Regions from separate parts of the Streptomyces sp. NPDC006798 genome, predicted to be linked through region 1. Evidence: riboswitches for the same ligand, from Rfam matches in the RefSeq annotation. Region 1 holds a riboswitch; each other region holds the start of a gene.
What was found. Region 1 has a riboswitch for cobalamin ahead of metE (5-methyltetrahydropteroyltriglutamate--homocysteine S-methyltransferase). Riboswitches for the same ligand answer to the same signal wherever they lie in the genome.
Positions count from the first base shown of each region.

Region 2: it holds a riboswitch for cobalamin, as region 1 does, so the genes downstream of both, ABZ714_RS32535 (DUF4430 domain-containing protein) here and metE (5-methyltetrahydropteroyltriglutamate--homocysteine S-methyltransferase) in region 1, are expected to answer to the same signal.
Region 3: it holds a riboswitch for cobalamin, as region 1 does, so the genes downstream of both, ABZ714_RS16720 (CbtB domain-containing protein) here and metE (5-methyltetrahydropteroyltriglutamate--homocysteine S-methyltransferase) in region 1, are expected to answer to the same signal.
Region 4: it holds a riboswitch for cobalamin, as region 1 does, so the genes downstream of both, ABZ714_RS18780 (cobalamin biosynthesis protein) here and metE (5-methyltetrahydropteroyltriglutamate--homocysteine S-methyltransferase) in region 1, are expected to answer to the same signal.

Region 1 covers NZ_JBEYIS010000003.1:116,032-121,576, reverse strand. The annotation lists gene ABZ714_RS02875 (cytosine permease) at 1-672, shown strand, start outside; gene ABZ714_RS02870 (nitrilase-related carbon-nitrogen hydrolase) at 669-1,640, shown strand; gene ABZ714_RS02865 (carbon-nitrogen hydrolase family protein) at 1,637-2,596, shown strand; cobalamin riboswitch at 2,735-2,887, shown strand; gene metE (5-methyltetrahydropteroyltriglutamate--homocysteine S-methyltransferase) at 3,070-5,388, shown strand.
Region 2 covers NZ_JBEYIS010000079.1:4,541-10,085, reverse strand. The annotation lists gene ABZ714_RS32545 (trypsin-like peptidase domain-containing protein) at 1-2,669, opposite strand, end outside; gene ABZ714_RS32540 (CU044_2847 family protein) at 2,666-3,055, opposite strand; cobalamin riboswitch at 3,278-3,420, shown strand; gene ABZ714_RS32535 (DUF4430 domain-containing protein) at 3,543-4,034, shown strand; gene dhaK (dihydroxyacetone kinase subunit DhaK) at 4,282-5,268, shown strand; gene dhaL (dihydroxyacetone kinase subunit DhaL) at 5,367-5,545, shown strand, end outside.
Region 3 covers NZ_JBEYIS010000021.1:70,406-75,950, forward strand. The annotation lists gene ABZ714_RS16695 (helix-turn-helix domain-containing protein) at 1-282, shown strand, start outside; gene ABZ714_RS16700 (VOC family protein) at 201-614, opposite strand; gene ABZ714_RS16705 (hypothetical protein) at 688-1,158, opposite strand; gene ABZ714_RS16710 (hypothetical protein) at 1,419-2,804, shown strand; gene ABZ714_RS16715 (CbtA family protein) at 2,916-3,755, opposite strand; gene ABZ714_RS16720 (CbtB domain-containing protein) at 3,782-4,021, opposite strand; adenosylcobalamin (AdoCbl) riboswitch at 4,032-4,173, opposite strand; gene ABZ714_RS16725 (histidine phosphatase family protein) at 4,293-4,892, shown strand; gene ABZ714_RS16730 (exonuclease) at 5,002-5,545, shown strand, end outside.
Region 4 covers NZ_JBEYIS010000025.1:45,299-50,843, reverse strand. The annotation lists gene ABZ714_RS18800 (hypothetical protein) at 1-132, opposite strand, end outside; gene ABZ714_RS18795 (class II aldolase/adducin family protein) at 424-1,095, opposite strand; gene ABZ714_RS18790 (inorganic phosphate transporter) at 1,355-2,662, shown strand; gene ABZ714_RS18785 (hypothetical protein) at 2,675-2,896, shown strand; cobalamin riboswitch at 3,141-3,283, shown strand; gene ABZ714_RS18780 (cobalamin biosynthesis protein) at 3,492-4,502, shown strand; gene ABZ714_RS18775 (cobyric acid synthase) at 4,679-5,545, shown strand, end outside.

The DNA of each region.
Region 1 (5,545 bases):
TCGCTCGGCGCGATCCTCGCCAGCTATCTGCCGGACCCCGACCCCATCATCGCCCTGCGCGAGGTCGGCGATCTGCTCTTCCCGGGCTTCGGTCTGATCGTCGTCCTGGCCTCGGTGCTGGCCCTGATCTCCATCATGGGCGTCAACGCCTACGGCGCGATGCTCACCGGCGCCAGCGCGCTGGACGGCTTCCGCAAGGTGCGGCCCACCGTACGGCTGCGGATCGTCGGTCTCGTCGTGGTCGGGATCGTGTCGCTGGTGGTCGCCCTGCTGATCCCGGACGACTACATCGGCAGCTTCAACAACTTCGTCCTGATGATGCTGTACTTCCTGGTCCCGTGGACCGCGGTGAACCTGGTCGACTTCTACTTCGTCCGCCGGGGCAAGTACGCCATCGCCGAGATCCTCAAGCCGGACGGCATCTACGGCCGCTGGGCCTGGCGCGGGGTCGCCGCGTACATCATCGGCTTCATCGCGATGGTCCCCTTCTTCTCCACCAGCTTCTACGTCGGCCCGGTCGCGGACGCCCTCGGCGGCGCGGACTTCTCCTTCGTCGTCGGGCTGACCGTCTCCGGCGTGCTGTATCTGCTGTTCTCCCGGAACCTGGATCATGAGGCGGAGGCCGCCGCCCGCGCGGCGAGCGAGATCGAGCTGGAGGGAGCCGCCCGATGAGCGTGCCCGCACACCGCCCCGCCGACACCACCGGTACCGGCAGCGCCGGAGCCACCGCGAACTCCGGGAGCACGGCCGGAGAGACCGGGACCGGGACCAGCGGCCCCGGGGCGGCGTCCGGCGCGGCCGGGGACACGGTCACGGTCGCCGTCTGCCAGATCGCGCCGCAGGTCGGCGACCCCGAGGGGAACCGGCGGCGGATCCGTACCGCGATCGAAGCGGCGGCGGAGCGCGGCGCGCGTGTCGTGGTCCTGCCCGAGCTGGCGAATACCGGCTATGTCTTCACCGGCCCGGACGAACTGCGGTCCGTCGCGGAGCCGGCGGACGGCACCACGATCCGGGAGTGGGAGGCCCTGGCCGCCCGGCACGACCTGGTCGTCGTCGGCGGCTTCGCGGAGCGCGGCGAGCACGGAGCGGTCCACAACTCCGCCGCCCTCGTCGACCGGACCGGGCTGCGCGCCACGTACCGCAAGGCGCATCTGTGGAACGGCGAGAAGACCTGGGGCTTCACCCCCGGGGACGGGCCGCCGCCGGTCGTCGACACGCCGTACGGCCGGATCGGGTTCATGGTCTGCTACGACCTGGAGTTCCCCGAGTGGGTCCGGCTGGCGGCGCTCGACGGAGCCGAACTGCTCTGCGGCCCGGTCAACTGGCCGCTGTACCCGAGGCCGGACGGCGAGCGGCCGGGTGAGATCGTCCGCGTCCAGGCCGACGCCGCGGTCAACCGGATGTTCGTCGCCGTAGCCGACCGGACCGGCACCGAACGAGGCCAGGACTGGCTGGGCGGCAGTGCGATCGTCGACGCCGACGGCTACCCCGTGACCCCGCTGCGCCTGGGCGAGGAGGCGGTCCTCACAGCGGCCCTCCCCCTCGCCGACGCCAGGGACAAGGCCATCAGCGAACTGAACGACGTCCACGCGGACCGGCGCCCGGCGCTGTACGGACGTACCCGGGAGGAGCCGTCATGACCACCACCGTCGCCGTCGTCCAGCAGCCGCCCGCCCTGCTCGATCTGGAAGAGTCGCTGCGGCGCGCCGCGGCCTACGTCGCCGAGGGCGCGCGGGCGGGCGCCGATCTCGTGGTCTTCCCCGAGACCTGGCTGACCTGCTACCCGGCCTGGGTGTTCGGCCTCGCGGGGTGGCGGGACGCCGAGGCCCGACGCTGGTACGCCCGGCTGCTGGAGCAGAGCCCGGTTCTCGACCCCGGGGGCGACGACGCCCTCGCCCCGGTCCGGGCCGCGGCCCGGGAGCACGGGGTGACGGTGGTCCTCGGCCTCAACGAGCGGGCCGCGCCCGCCTCCGGCTCCCTCTACAACTCCCTGCTGACGATCGGCCCGGACGGCGGCACCCTCAATGTGCACCGCAAGCTGACGCCCACCCACACCGAGCGGATCGTCTGGGCGCCCGGGGACGGGGCGGGGCTGCGGGTCGTCGACACCCCGGCGGGCCGGGTGGGGTCGCTGGTCTGCTGGGAGCACTTCCATCCGCTGGCCCGGCACTCCCTGCACGCACAGCACGAGGAGATCCATGTCGCGGCCTGGCCCGACATGCCGGAGAGCCATGTGATCGCGGCCCGCTCGTACGCGCTGGAGGGCCGCTGCTTCGTGGTCTCGGCCGGACTCGTGCTCTCCACCGACGACGTCCCCGCCGATCTGCTCCCCGCCTACCGGGCCGGGGTCGGCCCGGACGCGCCCGAGGACGGTCTGCTCTTCACCGGGGGTTCGAGCGTCGCGGGCCCGGACGGCTCCTGGGTGATGGCACCGGTCTACGGCGAGGCGCGGCTGCTCACGGCGACCCTGGACACCGCCGGGCGGTACGGGGAGACCCTGGACCTCGATGTCGCGGGCCACTACGGCCGCCCCGACGTCTTCTCCCTCTCCGTCGACCGGACCCGGCGCGACAGCGGGGTCGACTTCACGGACTGAGGGCGCCCGGGCCCCGGGTCGTAGGGATCACGAGGAGGGGTGAGGTCCGGCAGCCGGACCTCACCTGACAGTGCGCCCGGCGGCACCGTAAGCTGACCGGCGCAGCTGGTTCGCCCCGTCAGCCGGACGGGAGCGTCGTAAGAGGGAACCCGGTGGGAATCCGGGACTGCCCCGCAGCGGTGAGCGGGAACGACCGCCGTCATACGCACTGGGCCCGGCCGGGTCTGGGAAGCGACGGCCAGTAGGTGTCCGCCGGAGGTCCGGTGGATGTGCCCGCGAGTCCGAAGACCTGCCCGTTGCCCGCACGCGGACGATTCCGCGCGCGGACATCCCGGTGACCTCGTGGGCGGGTCGGCGTACGGACCAGCGGTGATCCGCGCCTCACGGCGCGTCGGCAGCGCCGGTACGTCACTCCTTCGCACCCTCGTCCCGTCGCCGGGATCTCAGGGATTCATCTCGTGAAGGAGATCTCCGTGACATCGAAGTCCGCAGCCGCGGCGGCCCGGGCCACCGTGTACGGCTACCCCCGGCAGGGGCGGAACCGGGAGCTGAAGAAGGCGGTCGAGGGCTACTGGAAGGGCCGGACCACCGCCGACGCCCTCCGTGCCACCGCCGCCGAACTGCGCGCCGCCAACTGGCGCGAACTCGCCGAAGCCGGTATCGACGAGGTCCCCACCGGTGACTTCTCGTACTACGACCACGTTCTCGACACCACCGTGATGGTGGGCGCGATCCCGGCCCGGCACCGTACCGCCTTCGCGGACGACCCGCTCGACGGCTACTTCGCCATGGCCCGCGGCACCCAGGACGTGGCGCCGCTGGAGATGACCAAGTGGTTCGACACCAACTACCACTATCTGGTGCCGGAGCTGGGACCCGACACGGTGTTCGCCGCCGACTCCGGCCGGCAGGTCGCGGAGCTGACCGAGGCACTGGCCCTCGGTCTGACGGCCCGCCCGGTGCTGGTCGGCCCGGTGACCTATCTGCTGCTCGCCAAGCCCGCGCCGGGGGTGGCCGGGAACTTCGATCCGCTGACCCTGCTGGACCGGCTGCTCCCCGTCTACGCGGAGGTCCTGGCCGACCTCAGGGCGGCGGGCGCCGACTGGGTGCAGCTGGACGAGCCCGCCCTCGTCCAGGACCGCACCCCGGCCGAACTCAACGCCGTCGCCCGCGCCTACCGCGACCTCGGCGCCCTGACGGACCGTCCGAAACTGCTGGTCGCCTCCTACTTCGACCGGCTCGGCCGGGCCCTGCCCGTACTCGCGGCGTCGCCGGTCGAAGGGCTCGCCCTCGACTTCACCGAGCACGCGGGCGCCCAGTTGGGCGAGCTGGCCGCCGTCGGCGGACTGCCCGGGAAGCGCCTGGTCGCCGGTGTGGTCAACGGCCGCAATATCTGGATCAACGATCTGGCGAAGTCGCTGGCCACCCTGGGCACCCTGCTCGGCCTGGCCGACCGGGTCGACGTCGCCGCCTCCTCGTCCCTGCTGCACGTCCCGCTGGACGCGGCCCTCGAACGCGATATCGACCCGCAGGTCCTGCGCTGGCTCGCGTTCGCCCGGCAGAAGACGGCCGAGATCGTCACCCTCGCCAAGGGCCTGAGCCGGGGCACCGACACCATCGCGGGCGAGCTGGCGGCGAACCGGGCCGCGCTGGCCTCCCGCGCGAACTCCCCCATCACCCGCGACCCGGCCGTCCGCGCCCGTACCGCGGCGGTGACCGAGGCGGACACCCGCCGCTCCCGGCCCTACGGCGAACGGACCGTCGCCCAGCGCACCCGGCTCGGCCTGCCGCCACTGCCGACCACCACCATCGGCTCCTTCCCGCAGACGGACGAACTGCGGACGGCCCGTGCCGATCTGCGCGCCGGACGGCTCGACACCGCGGCCTACGAGGTACGGATCAAGGCCGAGATCGCCGAGGTCGTCGCCTTCCAGGAGAAGACCGGTATCGACGTACTGGTCCACGGCGAACCCGAACGCAACGACATGGTCCAGTACTTCGCCGAACAGCTCACCGGCTATCTCGCCACCCGGCACGGCTGGGTCCAGTCCTACGGCACCCGCTACGTCCGCCCGCCGGTCCTCGCCGGGGACATCTCCCGCCCGGCACCGATGACCGTCCGCTGGACCTCCTACGCGCAGTCCCTCACCGACCGCCCCGTCAAGGGCATGCTCACCGGCCCCGTCACCATGCTGGCCTGGTCCTTCGTCCGCGACGACCAGCCCCTCGCGGACACCGCCCGCCAGGTCGCCCTCGCCCTGCGCGACGAGGTGGACGACCTGGAGGCGGCCGGAACCGCCGTCATCCAGGTCGACGAACCCGCCCTCCGCGAAACCCTCCCCCTGCGCTCCGCCGACCACGCCGACTACCTGGCCTGGGCGACGCAGGCGTTCCGCCTGTCGACGTCCGGCGCAGCGCCGGGCACCCAGATCCACACCCATATGTGCTACGCCGAGTTCGGCGACATCGTCCAGGCCATCGACGACCTCGACGCCGACGTGATCAGCCTGGAGGCCGCCCGCTCCCATATGCAGGTCGCCCATGAACTCGCCGCCCACGGCTACCCCCGCGAAGCCGGCCCCGGCGTCTGGGACATCCACTCCCCCCGCGTCCCCTCCCCCGAGGAGGCGGCCCGACTGCTGCGTACGGCCCTGAAGGCCATCCCGTCCGAACGCCTCTGGGTCAACCCCGACTGCGGCCTCAAGACCCGCGCCTGGCCGGAGACCCGCGCGACCCTGGAGAACCTGGTCACGGCGGCCCGTACGATCCGCGAGGAACTGGCGGACGGCTGACGAACGGCCCGGGGGCGGAGACGCGCGGGCGTCTCCGCCCCCGGGGACGTATGGGGCAAGCGCCGTAGAAACCAACCCCGAGCACGCCCAGGGCCGGTAACCAGCCGATGTGGATCACTCGGCTCTCTGTACGCAGCCGCTTTCCGGCACGCCCCGG
Region 2 (5,545 bases), on a different contig from region 1:
AGCCGGCCCCGGACCCGGGCGGCGAGGGTGCGGCCGTCCGCGGAGATCGCGGGGCGCACCGCGGCGTCCGGGGCGCTGCCCCGGCCGGGCGCGTCCGGTAGCCGCCGGATCGGACCGAGCGGTTCTCCGGTTCCGGTCCGGACGTCGAACCAGGCGGCCCGGCCGTCCTCCTGGACGTAGGCGACGCGCCCGCCGTCCGGGGAGACCGCGACTCCCAGGGCCTGCCCGGTCGACGGCACCTGCGCGCTCCGGACCCGTCCGGTCGCGGCGCCGGTGTAGAGGACCGCCCGGCCCAGTCGCGAGGTGGCCAGGACGACTTCGCCGTCCCGGCTGGCGGCGACGTCCCGGACGGTGCCGAGGACTCCGGAGAGCACCCGGTCGTAGTCGTGGTAGCGGAGGTACTGCCGCAGCAGTTCGTGGCGGGCCTCCGGGGTCGGCGCGGTCCGGTGGGCGGCCAGGGCCTTCAGTACGCCGAGGGCCGGTTCGGCGCCGGACTCGTCCTCGGCGGCGATCGCGAGGGCCCGGGAGGCGGCTTCCGCCGCGCGGTCCCGGCTCTCCTCCCGGGTGGCGTGGAACATCGAGAGGGCCACCAGGATCAGCAGGACGACCAGGGCGCCCGCCGAGAGCAGGGCCCGCCTTCGGCGGAGCCGGGCGCGGCGGTGGTCGTGCCCGGCGGCCAGGTAGTGCCGTTCCGCTTCGGTCAGTTCACCGGGCCGCTCGTCGGCCCACTGTCCGGCCCGCGCGGTCTGGAGCGCCGTGGGCAGCATCTGCGGGGCGCGTCCGGCCTCTTCCCAGCGGTCCATGTCCCGTCGCAGCGATGCGCGCCACTCCAGGAAGGCCCGGTCGGCGGTGGTCCAGCCGGCCAGTCGGTCCCAGGCGCCGATCAACGCCTCGTGGGCGAGTTCGACGGTCTCGGTGCCCTCGGCGTCGAGGTCGGTGACGAGGAGCCGGGTCCCCGCGAGGAGCCGGGCGATCCGCCACTCCCCGGCGTCCAGTTCGGTGCGGGGTACGGTCCGCCGGGTCGGCGCGGACCGGCCGGGCGGGATCCGCACGAGCCGGGTGAGGAGGCGGCGGGCGGTCTCTTCGTCTTCGAGCGGTACGCAGCGGTCCCAGGCCGGTTCGGCGTGGTCGCCCACCGCGCCGGTGACGCCGCCGATCTCCTCGTACGCCCGGTGGGTCAGCAGTCCGTGTTCCTGCCGCTGCCACAGCAGATCGAGGGTGAGGGCGAGCAGTGGCAGCCGGCCCGGTCCCCGGCCGGTGTCGGCGAGGATACGGTCCGCGAGATGGGGCTGGTAGGAGATGCCGGGTACGGCGTCGACGGGCTTGTCGACGATCTCGCGGAGCCGGTCCGGGGCCGGTGGGGCGAGAGTGTGCAGCCGGCCCGCGGTCTCCGGGCCGAACCGGGGGTGGGCCAGTACCTGTTCCAGGAAGTCGGCGCGCAGGGTGGTCAGTACGCGGACGGTGTCGGGCAGCGCGTCGCCGGTGAGCAGGTCGGCGCATGCGCCGACGGCGTCCGGCGGCAGTCCGAGGACTTCTTCGAACTGGTCGACCACGAGGAGCAGCCGGTCGGCGTCCCGCAGCCGCAGGAGCCGGGCCACGGCGTCCGCCGGGCCGTCGCGGCGGAGTACCGCGGCGAGTTCGGCGACCCGTTCGGGGCGCTCGGCCTCCGGTAAGCCGGGTTCGAGCAGGGGCAGCAGGGCCGCGGCGAAGGCGGTCGGCGGGCTGCTGCCGGACGCCGGGCGGAAGACCGCCACCAGGGCGCCCCGGGCCCGCAGCCGGGGTGCCACCCCGGCCAGCGCCAGGGACGATTTGCCGGAGCCCGACGGTCCCACGACGACGACCCGCCGCCCGGCGGTGAGCGCCCGTGCCACCTCGTCGCTCTCGGCCTCCCGGCCGTGGAAGTGCGCGGCGTCGGCCTCCTCGAAGGCGGCGAGTCCCCGGAACGGCGACGGCGGCAGGGTGACGGCGCGCAGTTCGGGGCGGGCGGCGAGCAGCCCGCCGGTGGGGATCAGATAGCTGACCGCCGGTTCCCCGGCCTCGGCGACGGCCATCATGCCGACCACGCCGGAGAGCCGGTCGTCCCAGACGGGGCCGCCGCTGAAGCCGCGCGACACGGGGTAGCCCCGGCCGTCGAGATCGGCCTGTACCCAGCCGTCGGCCTGCCGTCCCCGGAGCACTCCGGCGTGCCAGACACCGCCGGGCCGGCCGGCCGGGATCCCGAAGGCCCGGACCCGGTGCCCCCAGACCTCGCCGGGGTCCACGAGCCGTACCGGGCGGGCGGCGGGCAGGGGGGCGTCGAGCCGCAGTACGGCGATATCGCCGGGCGCGGCGGCTGCGGCGGGGCTGCCGCCGGGTGCCCGGGGTGCCGTCCACTGCTCCACTCCGGCCGTCGTCGACGGCGCCTCGCCGTCACGCCGCGCGGCGGGTACGAGGGGGAGGTCGACCCGGATCCGGGCGGTGGGCGGCGGGGCCGCGTCCCCGGCCGTGCCGAGCGCCGCGTCGACCACATGCGCGCAGGTCAGGGCGATGGTGTCGGAGACCAGGAAGGCCACGCCGACGGTCTGTCCCCGGCTGTCGCGGACCCGGAGGACGGCCGCGTCCGGGGCGGGCGGGCCCGGCTCGGGCGCGGCCGTGCTCCGGGGGCCCGACGGTGGCTGCGGCCCCGTCATCCCGCGGTGTCCGCCCCCGGTGCGCCGGGCTGCGGATTGCGCCAGGTCAGGGTGACCTTGAAGTTGGCCTGGCCGGTCGTCCGGGAGATCACCACATCCGCCTCGGCCGACAGGGAGAGCCCGAACTCGATCCCGATCTCGTCGGGTCGCCGGGCCATGTCGCGGAATCCGTCGACGAAGTTCTCCGCGACCGGCCGGATCCCGGCCAGCATTTCATCGAGCGACCTGGTCGCCCTGGCCACGACCTGTCCGGGACGGGCGACCTGGACCAGCCCTTCCCCGGCCTCCTCGATCTGGACCCGGACGACACCGGCCGGGTCCGGCGGAGCGGAGCCCGTACCGTCGTCGCCCGGCCCGGATACGGGCAACTCGACCAGATACACCATGCTTCCCCCTGCGTGAATCCGCGATGCCGGAGGTCCGCACCCTACCGATCCGCCGGTTCGCCGGTGCCGGAACCTTCGAACTTCCATCTGCGTACCGGAATCCGACGATCGGTGAACGGACGGGGTGCCTGGGGTGCGGACCCGGTGAGGGCGATGCGGGGCAGGGCCGCGTCCGGCTGTCAACACCCCTTGGCCGGGCGGCCCTTGGAACCGTACGATGCGTCTGCCCGAGCGCCTTCGGGCCATAACTGAATGGCTGTGCGAACGGGGGAAGCCGGTGGAATTCCGGCACTGACCTGCAACCGTGCGCGGCGCCCGGTGGCGCCGCCAGAGTCGGAGCGCCCGCCGCACGGCAGGTCCGCTTCCACTGCCACGGTCTGCGGTGCGACAGCCCTCCCGGCCCCGGATCCTCCTGCCCACGGCGGGACGGAGCGGTACGCCCGAACGGGTTCGTACCGTCGGCCCGGTCCGGCCAGAAAGGCCCGCCATGTCCCTCGGTACGACGCGCCGCGCCACGATCGCCACCGCCGCCCTGAGCCTCGCGTTCACCGCCCTCGCCACCGCCCCGGCGACGGCCCACGGCACCCCGCACACCAACGCCCCGATCAGGGTCGGACTCACCGTCCAGGGCCCGGACGGACCCCTGTTCCAGGGCAAGGTCAGAACCAGGGGCCATGACGTCACCACCGCCAGTGGGGGTACCCACCAGTGCGACGGCACCAATGGCGGCGCCCACGCCTCCAAGGTGCCCACCCCCACCGCCGCTCTGGACGACGCGGCCCGTAAGCACGGCTTCACCTGGGACGGCACCTGGTACGCCTCGTTCGACGACTTCTTCGTCGACACCATCAAGAACGTCAGCGGCGGCACGTCCGCGTACTGGAGCATCGCCGTCAACGGGACTCCCACCCCCGTCGGTGGCTGCCAGTTCAAGCTGAACCCGGGCGACCAGGTCTCCTTCACCTGGACGTCCTTCTGACCGGTCCGGCGTTCGCGCCCCCGGGGACCGGCCGTATCCGGTCCCCGGACGGGCCGCCGCGCCGTCCGGCCCCGGGTCAGGGGGGCCGGACGGCACGGCGGCCCGGTGGCGGTCCTCCGCGAAAGGACGCTCCCGACTGATACTGGTTCGGATGTCCGCCCCCGGGAGCCCGGGGAGCGACCGACCGAGCCGCCCGGCCCGATCACGGGGCGCCGCCCGCCAGCCCGCCGAGGAGAGACCGTTGCGCATGTTGATCAACGTCCCCGAGACCGTCGTCGCCGATGCCCTGCGGGGGATGGCCGCCGCCCATCCCGAGCTGACCGTGGACGTGGAGAACCGGGTGATCGTCCGGCGGGACTCGCCGGTGGCCGGGAAGGTGGCGCTGGTGTCCGGCGGCGGGTCCGGGCACGAGCCGCTGCACGGGGGGTTCGTGGGGCCCGGGATGCTCTCCGCCGCCTGCCCCGGGGAGGTCTTCACCAGCCCCGTACCCGATCAGATGGTCCGGGCGGCGGCGGCCGTGGACAGCGGGGAAGGGGTGCTGTTCGTCGTCAAGAACTACACGGGCGACGTCCTCAACTTCGAGATGGCCGCCGAACTGGCCGAGGACGAGGGCGTACGGCTGGCGAAGGTGCTGGTCGACGACGATGTGGCGGTGACGGACAGTCTCTACACGGCGGGGCGGCGGGGTACCGGCGCGACCCTCTTCGTGGAGAAGATCGCGGGCGCCGCCGCCGAGGAGGGCGCGCCGCTGGAGCGGGTGGCGGCGATCGCGCGGCGGGTGAACGAGGTGTCGCGGAGTTTCGGGGTGGCGCTCGGCGCCGTGACGACCCCGGCGAAGGGCAGCCCGACGTTCGAGCTGCCCTCGGGGGAGCTGGAGCTGGGGATCGGTATCCACGGCGAGCCGGGGCGGGAGCGGCGGGCCATGATGACCTCCCGGGAGATCGCCGACTTCACGGTGGACGCCCTGGTCACCGACCGGCGGCCGAGCGGTCCCGTACTGCTGCTGGTGAACGGGATGGGCGCCACTCCGCTGCTGGAGCTGTACGGCTTCAACGCGGAGGTGCACCGGGCGCTCGGGGAGCGGGGTGTGCCCGTGGCCCGTACCCTCGTCGGAAACTATGTGACGTCCCTCGACATGGCGGGCTGCTCGGTGACGCTGTGCCAGGCGGACGAGGAACTGGTACGGCTCTGGGACGCGCCGGTACGGACCCCGGCGCTCCGCTGGGGCGGCTGAGGAGCACCCCCGGCCGGCCGGGGCCGGTTCCGCGCACCGTACGAACGACCGACGACCATCGCGTACATCAGGAACGGACACCGCACCCGGGAGGGCCCGTGCTCGACGCCGAATTCTTCCGCCGCTGGCTCGCGGCGGCCGCTGCCCTGGTCGACGAGGAGGCCGCCCGGCTCACGGAGCTGGACTCGGCGATCGGGGACGCCGATCACGGGGCCAACCTCCAGCGGGGGTTCGCGGCGGTGACGGCGGCCCTCGCCGCCGGGACCGAGGCGACCCC
Region 3 (5,545 bases), on a different contig from region 1:
GTCCGGCGACTGCACCGCCGATCCCTGGAGGTCTTCGGCTACGGCCCCAAGACGCTGGCCCGGATACTCCGCCTCCAGCGGGCCCTCGCCCTGATCGGCCGGGGCACGCCCTACGCGACCGCGGCGGCCGTCGCCGGCTACGCCGACCAGGCGCATCTCGCCCGCGAGATGCGCCTGCTGTCGGGTCTGACCCTCCGCGCCTACTGGGCGGGCGGGGTGGTGCCGTCGGCGTCCGCGAAGAGCGACACTCCCATCCCGTCGGGGTCGAGCACCACGGCGTAGCGCTGCTCCCAGACGGCGTCCCACGGCGCGAGATGCGACGTGTATCCGGCGCCGACCAGCTCGTCGTGGAGCGCGTCCACGGCGGCGGCCCCCTCGCACCGGAACGCCAGCCCGATCCGCTCCCCGCCGGAGGGCCGGGTCCAGCCGGGGTCGTACGACGTGATGACCTCCTCGGTGTCCCACAGCACCCGCAGCCCACCGGGCGTGGTGGCCTCCACATGAGGGGCCCCGTCGGAGTCGGCGGGCACATCGAGCCCGAGCCGGCGGTAGAAGGCGAGTGATGCGGCCATGTCGGAGACGACGAGGCTGATGGCGTCGAGTCGTGCGTTCATGCCGCTCACGGTAGGCGCCCGGCCGGAACGGGGTCTTGAACCTTTCGGACACGGGCGGGGCGGGGCGACTCGGTCAGGCGATGATCCTGACAACCGCCGTCGAGCCGACGTACCAGGCGTTGTTGTTCCAGGGGCTGAGGTTGCCCCAGCCGTCGTTGTTGCCGGGCCGGAGCGCCTCCGTGGTTCCCATGCAGGTGGTGCGCTGTCCGGCGCTGAGAGGGGTCGCCGGGCAGTTCACCGTGGTGCCATAGGTGGAATCGGCGCTTCCCTTGATGCGGATGGCGACGGCGGCGTTCTTCTTGACCACGAGCACCGGCTGGACGACGCCGCCGCTGTCGACGATGAAGCACGCCTGGAAGCCGGCGTTCGTCGTGAGCCAGTGTGTCGTCGTCTGGCCGCACGTGGTGTTCCAGTGGTTGTCCCACGGCTTCCAGGGTCCCTCGATCGCGGAAGCGGATGCGGAGGCCGACGAGGCTGTGACGGACGTCAGCCCGAATGCCGCCACGGTGGCGGCCAGTAGACCGGCGATTCTGGACTTGAACATGGCAGTCCTTCCTGGCCGGACGGCGGATCCGAAGGGATGATGGCGGAACGCGCCAGGCGTGGCCGAGTCCATCCGGTGGGGCGGGAGGCCTCGCGCCCCTGGTCGCCGCTATCCGCACTGTGGGTGGTGTCGCCGGGAGGCGGGCCCGAACGGGTGATGTCGCCGTACGGCACGCGTGGCCGGAAGCCTTCCGCCGCCGGTGAGGCGGTCAATGGGAGCAGCACAGCGGGGGTACCGGCCCAAGGATCGAGGCTCCAGCGATGACCGAACTCCCCGACCGGGCACCCCGGGCGGGCGCCGGAGATCCCGCCGTGCGGCGGCGGACGGCGCGGGCCGCGCGGAGCGCCGTGGGGGTACTGGGTGCCCTCGCCGTCCTCCCCGTGGCCCTGGCCGTCGGATCGCCGTCCGCCACCGCGACACCGGGGCAGGGGCCCGTACCCAGGCCCACCGGCCCCGTGGTGGCCCAGGGCCCCGGGCCCGTCGAACCGGGTCCCGAGTCGCCGCGCCCCGATATCACCACCGCCGACGAGCCGGGGGCCGCGCCGCCCGCCCGGCCGGTGGCGCTGGTGACGCTCGGGGACGGCTTCCTCGCCGGGGAAGGGGCCCGCTGGGCCGGGAACGCGGAAGGGCTCGGCGGCGACGGCGGCGTTCCGGCCGCGCTGCGCGATGCCACGGACCGGACCAGGACGACGGCCGGGGCCTCCGGAGCCGTACCGCGCCGGGTCTATACCGACGACTGCCGCCGCTCCGATGTCCTCACCCTCACCACGGACACCGTCCGCCACCACAACATCGCCTGTTCGACCGCCGGGGCCGAGGCGCCGTCCCGGGCCGTACGGAGCCACGAGGCGCAGCTCGAACAGTTGCGGAAGCTGGCCGCCCGGTACGACGTACGGACCGTCGTCGTCTCGATCGGCGGCGACGACGTCCGTCTGACGGACACCATGAAGGCCTGCGCCGCGGCCTGGCGCGACCGTACCGACTGCTCGACCGACCGGCGGATCACCGGCCCGGCGGCCGAGCGCGTCGCGGCGGTCGGGGAGAAGGTGGCGGCGGCCGTCGCGTCGGTGCGCGCGGCGGTCGAGGGCACCGGTTCGATGCCACGGGTCGTCGTCCAGTCGTATCCGCTGCCGCTGGCCTCGGGGGAGCCGGGCGCGACGACCCGGCTCGACGAGAACGGCCGGGACCGCTGGGGCGTCGCGGGCTGCCCCTTCTACGACCGCGATCTGCGCTGGCTCGCCACCGGGGTCGGCGGCGCGCTCAACGACCGGATCAGGGCCGCCGCCCGCCGCTCCGGCGCCGACTTCGTGGACGTCGGGGGGCTGCTCGAAGGCCATCAGGTCTGCGGCGGGCAGGCGTCGCGGACCGCTTTCGCCGCCGACGGGACGATCGCCGCGCCCGGTGCCGAACGGGCGGAGTGGGCGCGGTACGTCCCCCGGACGGCGGCCGAACCGCCCGCCGACGAGGCCCGGGAGGTCCTGTACCCCAACTACTACGGGCAGCGCGCGTTGAAGCGGTGCCTGGGGGAGGTAGTGGCACGGCTGGCGGCCGTGCCGGGGGCCGCGCCCGTCGAGGCGGTCTGCCGGGGCACGGCCGGGACCGCGCCGGAGGAGATCGCCGTGACGTTCCCGGCCACGACCGGCTGACACGGGTACGCGGCCACGTGGGCAGACGGCACCTGTGCCCCGCCGGAGATCCGGCGGGGCACAGGTATGCGCGCGGCGCCTCGGGACACCAGGTGTGTCGTCCCGTGACCGTCAGCCGGCCGCCGTCACCGCCCCCGTCGCGGCCGGGCGGGCCGCCCGCGCCTTCGCCGGGGTCAGCAGCCGCTCCGCCAACTCCCCGAAGACCAGGCCGAACACCGTCCACAGCGTGGCCTGTACGGCGAGCGTCGCCAGCCGGAACTCCCACAGCACAGCGGCCGGGAACCCCTTCGGCACCTCGTCGAACGACGGCAGGAAGGCATAGGCGAGCCCCACGGCCAGTACCAGCCCCGCCGCCGCGATCACCGCCGCGTACCAGGCGCCGGTACGGGGCGCCAGCCGGCGGCCGGCGATCACCGCCCCCACCGTGAGCGCCACGCCCAGTACCACCATGAGGAAGTAGAGGACCGTCCGCTGCCCGATGGTGTCGGGATCGCCGACGGCGGGCGGATTCGGCGGGTACTTCAGAAACGGCACGACATAGACGCTCAGCAGTAGGCCGACCGCCACCAGCAGGGCCGTGGCGCGCGGCCCGAAGCGGCCGGAGCGGCCGAGCGCCACACAGTAGGCGAGCGCCGCGATCCCGCCGACGGCGACCCCGAAGACGAGGACGCCGGTGGCGAGTCCGGCGGTCGACTGCACGGCCCGGCTGACGAGTTCCTCGCCGCCGTGGTCATGGGCGTCCGCCTCCTCGAACGCGATGGCCGCGTCGACCGGGCCCTCGCCCAGGAAGTACGCGACGGCCAGGGCGCACACCCCGGCGATCAGGCCCGCCAGCATGCCCCGGACCAGCAGTGCCCGGACGGTCCCCGAGCCGGTGGGCGCGGGAGTGTGCTGCTCGGTGTCGGTGTCGGTGATGGTGTTGCTGTGGGTGTTGATGTCCGTCGGGTTCATCCGCCGTCTCTCTCCCGTACCGGGGTTCAGTGGCACGGGAAGCCGAGCAGATGACGGCCGTCGTGGACCCACTCGTGGACGCTCTCGCCGGAGACCAGGGCGACCGCGCCCTGCTCGGCGCCGACGAAGTAGAGCAGGATCAGGGCCAGAATTCCGGTGAAGAGCGCCCAGGGGGCGATCTCCCGGAGGGAGAGGGGAGCGACGGCGACCGGCGTGCGGGCCGGTGCGGGGGTGAGCGGAGCGGCGGGTACGGCCGACTGGGCCATGACAACCTCCAGGGGGAACAACGCGTCCCGTTCGTGGTGCCTAGAGACGAGGACGCCGGGTCTGACTTCCCGCCGGGGAGACGGGTTCACAGTGGCGCGACCGTGCCGGATTTGCACCGGACTTCCATCACATCCTCGTCATGTCCACGCGACCGTACCGCGCCCGAACCCCCGCCGCCATGGCGCGTATTCGACTACCCCGGGCCGGATCCCGCGCCCGGGGCCGAAGATGGGACGGACGGCCACAGGAGCGGCCGGAGGGGACGGTGGTGTGGTGGTACGGGTCACCTTGCTGACGGCGGCGGCGACCGCGGCGGTCCGCGCCGCCCGGTTCGACCCGGGCGAGGGCTTGGACGAGCCGGGCCGGGCCGCCGCACGCGCCGCCGCCGACCGGGTACCGCGCGGCGGACGGACCGTCCTCACCGCCCCCTCCGCCCGCTGCCGGGAGACCTGCGCCGAACTCGGCCTCGGCCCCGGGCCCCGGATCGAGCCCGCCGTCGCCGACTGGGACCTGGGGCGCTGGCGGGGGCGAGGACTGGACGAGACGGCCCGTACGGAACCGGACGCGATGGCCGACTGGCTCGGCGACCCCGCGTCGGCCCCGCACGGCGGCGAATCGCTGCTCGACCTCCGCGCCCGGGTCGGCGGCTGGCTGGACGGCCTCGCCCACGGCCCCGCCGGGCGCCGGGTACTCGCCGTCGCCGAAGCGGCCGTCGTCCGCGTGGCCGTACTGCACGCACTGGCACTGCCCCCGGAGACGTTCTGGCGGCTGGACGTACCCCCGCTGAGCCGGACCGACCTGTCGGGCGACGGCCGCCGCTGGAATCTGCGCCTGGGTACGCGCCTTGAGGGACGGGACGCGGGGCCGTGACGCCGCTCCGGCCGCCCTTCCCTTCCGGGGCCGGGGGCTCCGCCCGGGGGCGACGGGCCGCCCGCAAACCCGTGGCCCGGCGGTGCCGTACCCGTCTACGCTGCGCCGCGTGAACCCACCCACCGGTCCGACCGGCCGTCCCGCCGCCGTTCTCCCCGAGTTGTACGTCGCCGTGGACGTCGAGGCCGACGGTCCCATCCCGGGGCCGTACAGCATGCTCTCCCTCGGCATGTCCGTCGCGGGCCGCCCCGACCTGGCCTTCTACACCGAACTGCGGCCCATCTCCGACGAAGTCGTCCCCGAGGCCCTCGCCGTCTCCGGGCTCGACCGCGACCGGCTGCTCCGCGAGGCACCCGCGCCCGAGGCGGCGATGGCCCGGGCGGCCCGCTGGGTGGACGGGCTGCGGAGGATCGGCCGCCCGGTCTTCCTCGCCGCGCCCGCCGTCTGGGACGGCATGTTCGTCCACTGGTACTTCGTCCGCTTCACCGGCGCGAGCCCCTTCGGCGCCACCGGCGCCGGAATCGACCTCCGCAGCTACTGGATGGGTCTGACGGGCGCCGAATGGCGCCGCTCCCACAAGAGCACCATCAAGGCGGCGACCGGGCTGAAGGGACTCCCGCACACCCACCACGCGGGCGAGGACGCGGCCGAGC
Region 4 (5,545 bases), on a different contig from region 1:
GGGGTCGCCGGGGAGCGGCCGGTCGGGCGCGGGACGCAGGGTGGCGTCGACGGCGCGGCGGGCGAGGGCCGCGGCGGTGCCGATGCCTGCGACTGTGGTGACGGCGGCGGCCGTCGCGGTTACCGGGCGCACCGTTCCAGTGTGGGGACGACCGCGCCCCGCTGCCAGTGGGGCGCCTCCCGCGGGGGTACGGGACGGGTTCCCGGTGGGGCCGCCCGGCGGTGTCCGTCGGGCGCGCGCCGTCCGGACGGACCGGCCGTCCGGACGCAACTGCGGCACATGAGGATCCGGCGGCACGAAAGGACCGGCGGCACAAGGGACCGGCGGCACAAGGGACCGGCCGTTCGGACTCGGACGGGGACGGGGACGGGGACGGGTGACGCGGAAGAACGGTACGGACCCCGGGCCGGGCGGACCGGTCGCTCAGCCCGGCTGGCCGTAGGAGCGGAGCCGGGCCGCGGTCTCGGTGAGCTGGTCGTGGGTGAGGAGGCGCGGGGCGAGCCCGGGTACCGACGCGGCGAGCAGCCAGACCCGGCACATCCACTCCAGCTGGGCCGTGCGGTCGTACGCCTGCTCCAGGGTCGCGCCGACCGCGACGGTGCCGTGGTTCCCCAGCAGGCACGCCTCCCGTCCACGGAGGGCCGTGAGCATGTTGCGGGCCAGTTCGCCGGAGCCGTAGACCGCGTACGGGGCGACCCGGACCGGGCCGCCGAGGTCCGCCGTCATGTAGTGGACCGGCGGTACCTCGGTAACGAGGGCGGAGACGGCGGTGGCGTGCGCCGCGTGGGTGTGGACGACGGCCAGTCCGTCGCGGGACCGGTGGACCGCCAGATGCAGCGGCAGCTCGCTGGTGGGCCTCAGCTCGCCGATCACCTGGCGTCCGTCGAGATCGACGGCGGTGAGATCACGCTCCGTGAGCCGGTCGTACTGCACTCCGCTGGGGGTGACGAGGACCAGCGGCCCCACCCGGGCCGAGACATTGCCCGAGGTGCCCACGACGAGCCCCTCGGCGGCCGTTCTGCGGGCCGTTTCGACCAGTTGCCGCCAGGTCTGTTCGAGAGCGCCGTCGGAGGCGCGTACGGTCGGTTCGGTCATGGGTGCGATCCTGTCAGCCGGGGCGGCGGGGGGACAGAGCACCCGTGATGCATATCACCACAAGATCGGACGAATGAGGCTTTCCACCCGGGAGAGGCCCGTCATACCGGCGGCCACCCCTCCGGAAGAGCCCCCGAAAGTCGAAGCGGAATGGCGAGAACCGCTTGGATACACCCCCAAGCCGGTCCCAGTTCACCTTCCGTTCACCCAGGTTACTTACCTTCGGCGAGCCACTGACCTCCAAAGATTGCCTGGGTAAATGGAACACATCACGCTGCTGCTCGCGATAGTGATCGTGACGGCTCTCGTGTTCGATTTCACGAACGGTTTCCATGACACCGCCAACGCGATGGCGACGACCATCTCGACCGGCGCCATGAAGCCCAAGACCGCGGTGGCCATGTCCGCCGTGCTCAATCTCGTCGGCGCTTTCCTGTCGGTGGAGGTCGCCAAGACGATCTCCAGTGGCATCGTCGACGAGGCAGGCATCACCCCAGAAGTCATCTTCGCGGCGCTCGTCGGCGCCATCCTTTGGAATCTGCTGACCTGGCTGGTCGGACTGCCGTCCAGTTCGTCGCACGCCCTGATGGGCGGTCTGATCGGCGCGACCGTCGCCTCCGTCGGCTTCAGCTCGGTCAACGGCGGCACGGTGATCACCAAGGTCCTGATCCCGGCCATCGCCGCTCCGCTGGTCGCCGGCCTCGCCGGTTACATCGGCACCCGGCTGACGTACCGGATCGGCCGCAACACCGACCTCAAGGCCACCGACAAGGGGTACAAGGCGGGTCAGATCGCCTCCGCGGGTCTGGTCTCCCTGGCGCACGGCACCAACGACGCCCAGAAGACCATGGGTGTCATCACCCTGGCCCTGGTCGCCGGCGACATCCTCGCCCCCGGCTCCAACCCTCCGATGTGGGTCATCGTCTCCGCGGGTGTGGCCATCGCCCTCGGTACGTACCTCGGCGGCTGGCGCATCATCCGCACCATGGGCAAGGGTCTGACCGACCTCCAGCCGCAGCAGGGCTTCGCCGCCCAGACCAGTGCCGCGACGGTCATCCTGGCCTCCTCTAACCTCGGCTTCTCCCTCTCCACCACGCACTCCTGCTCCGGTGCCGTGATGGGCGCCGGTCTGGGTCGCAAGGGCGGCGTGGTCCGCTGGTCCACCGCCACCCGGATGTTCGTCGCCTGGGGTCTGACCCTTCCGGCCGCCGGCCTGGTCGCCGCGGCCTCCGAGTTCGTCACCAAGCAGGGTGACTGGGGCGTCGCCGCGGTGGCGGTCTTCCTCGTCGCCTCCTCCGCCGCGATCTGGGTCGTCTCGCGCCGCCAGGTGGTCGACCACACCAATGTGAACGACGTCGACGACGACACCACCGGCACCGGTGGCACCGGCTCCTCCGGCGACGGCCAGGACTCCCCCGGTGTCGTCACCACCGCCATGGCCGCCGTCACCCCGCCGCCCGCCGGGGTGGTCGAGGACGGCGAGCTGAAGACCACCATCCCCTCCACCACCCCTGCTTCCGCGCCGTCGGCCCCCGAGACCGGTCCGGCCAGCCCGGCCGCGGTGTAAGGACGTATCACCATGAAAATCGACTGGGAAGCCCTCGGCTCCGTCTTCGGTGTCAGCCTCGTCGGCACCGTCCTCCTCGTGGGCCTGTTTGCCCTGGGAGTCATCGGCCTGACCAAGCAGGAGGCCGCCGCGGCCAACGGCGGCTCCGCGCCCCTCGCCCGTACCGGCGCCTACGCCTGCTTCGTGCTCTGCACGGTGGCGGTGGGGTACGGGATCTATCTGATCGTCACCTGATCCCCGCGGGTCTCTCCCGACCCGCCGATCCGGCTGATCGTCTTCAGCGTCCCGGCCCCCTGATCCGCCGGATCAGCTCGGGCCCCGGCCGTCCCCACGGCCGCGGAGAGCCGGGTCCGACCCCCGACGGGTCGGACCCGGCTCTCCGCTTTCCCCGCCGTCTTCCTGGTCGCCTTCCCGGTCCCGGCTGCTGGATGTGGCCCTGCGCACACTGCTCCGTCGCAGGTCAGGGGCGAGTTGACGGCCCTTCTCACCCCGTGGTGGACTGCCGGGGCCACTACGGAGGCAGCAGAGGAAGCCGGTGCGAATCCGGCGCGGTCCCGCCACTGTCACCGGGGAGCACATCCCCGGGAGCCAGGAACTCTCGCCGCCGTTTCACGTCGAACCAGGGCGCGGACACCCTGAGTGAGGACAATTCGCCATGCGCGGCATCGTCACGGCCCCCGCTCACGGGGCCGCACCCGGGTCCCCCGGCCCTTCGGGGCCCTCCGGCTCTTCCGGCTCTTCCGGGGATCCGATGAACGCCTACGGCACGTGCCGCGCCGCTGACGCCCTTCCCGGCTCCCTCACCCACCTCTCCCCCGGGCACTGAGCGATGCGGGCGGACCGGGTCTTCGCCATCGGCGCCACCGCCGGTCTCCTCGGCGATCTGCTGCTGGGCGACCCCCGCCGGGGCCATCCCGTCGCCGCCTTCGGGCGGGCCGCGGGCGCGGCCGAGCGGCTGCTGTGGCGTGACCACCGGGGCTGGGGCGCGCTGTATACCGCAGGATGCGCGGGCGGCGCCGCCGCCGTCGCGGCCGTGGCGGCCCGTGCCGCGCGCCGGCAGCCCGCCGCCGCCGTGGCCCTGACCGCCGCCGCCACCTGGGCCGTCGTCGGAGGTACGTCCCTGGCGCGGGAGGCCGGGGCGGTGGGCGCGGCGCTGACCGCCGGGGACCTCGACGCCGCCCGGGCGCGACTGCCCCATCTCTGCGGACGTGATCCCCAGGCCCTGGACGGGCCGGAGATCGCCCGGGCCGTGGTCGAGTCCGTCGCCGAGAACACCTCGGACGCCGTGGTCGGCGCCCTGGTGTGGGGCGCGGTGGCGGGGGTGCCGGGGCTGGTCGGATTCCGCGCGGTCAACACACTGGACGCGATGGTGGGGCACCGTTCGCCCCGTTACCGCCGGTTCGGCTGGGCGTCGGCCCGGCTGGACGATCTGGTGGGCGCCCCGGGGGCGCGGCTGACGGCGGCGCTCGCCGTGGTCGCGGGCGGGGACGCCCGGGGTGCCGTACGGGCCTGGCGGGCGGACGCGCACCGGCATCCCAGCCCCAACGCGGGCCCGGTCGAGGCGTCGTTCGCGGGCGCGCTGGGTGTCCGGCTCGGCGGCACGCTGGCGTACGGCGGCCGGGTCGAGCACCGGGCCGTGCTGAACGGCGGGGCCCGGCGGGTCGCCGTCGGGGACATCGAGCGGGCGGTACGGCTCTCGCGGCGGGTGAGCGCGCTGGCGCTGGGGGTATGTGTCGCGGGGCGGCTGATCGCCGGGCGGGCGGCGGGGCGACGGCTCACGGCGGCCGGGACGGGGACGGGGGCCGGTCGGGCGCCGGCGATGGTTGCCCGGGGCGGGTGACGGATTTTCCTCCGACCGGACATCGGTCCACAGGGCCCGACGAGATTTCCGGTCGGGGTCCAGCATGAGATCCGGGACGCGCGGCGGAGGGATGGCCGCGGTTCCCGGGACGACGGCACGACTTATCGGCAGGGCCTCCTCGGAGGCATCGGGCAGGACGGAAGGGGGTGGCGGCGATGGCCGGGCGGAAGCGCGGCGGCGGGCTGCTGGTCGCCGGGACGACGTCGGACGCGGGCAAGAGCGTGGTCACGGCGGGAATCTGCCGCTGGCTGGCGGGCCGCGGGGTGAAGGTCGCCCCGTTCAAGGGGCAGAACATGTCGCTGAACTCGTTCGTGACCCGGGACGGTGCCGAGATCGGCCGGGCGCAGGCGATGCAGGCGCGGGCGGCCCGGATCGAGCCCACGGCCCTGATGAATCCGGTGCTGCTGAAGCCGGGGGGCGACCGGACGAGCCAGGTGGTCCTGCTGGGCAGAGCCGTCGGAGAGATGAGCGCCCGGGGCTATTTCGGCTCCGGCGGGCGGCGCTCCGAGCTGCTGACCACGGTGCTGGAGTGCCTGGAGGAGCTGCGGGGCACGTATGACGCCGTGATCTGCGAGGGGGCGGGCAGTCCGGCCGAGATCAATCTGCGCCGTACGGATCTGGTCAACATGGGCGTGGCCCGGGCGGCCGAGCTGCCGGTGCTGGTGGTCGGGGACATCGACCGCGGTGGGGTCTTCGCCTCCTTCTTCGGTACGACGGCCCTGCTGGACGCGGTGGACCAGCGGCTGGTGGCGGGGTATCTGATCAATAAGTTCCGGGGGGACGCGGGGCTGCTGCGGCCGGGGCTCGACATGCTGACGTCGGTGACGGGCCGCCCGTTCTACGGGGTGCTGCCGTACGCCCACGGGCTCGGTATCGACGAGGAGGACGGGCTGCGGGTGTCGCTGCGGGGCGCGGTCCGGGAGTCGCTGGTGGCGCCGCCGGTGGGCGAGGAGATCCTCCGGGTCGCGGTCTGCGCGGTGCCCCTGATGTCGAACTTCACGGATGTCGACGCGCTGGCCGCC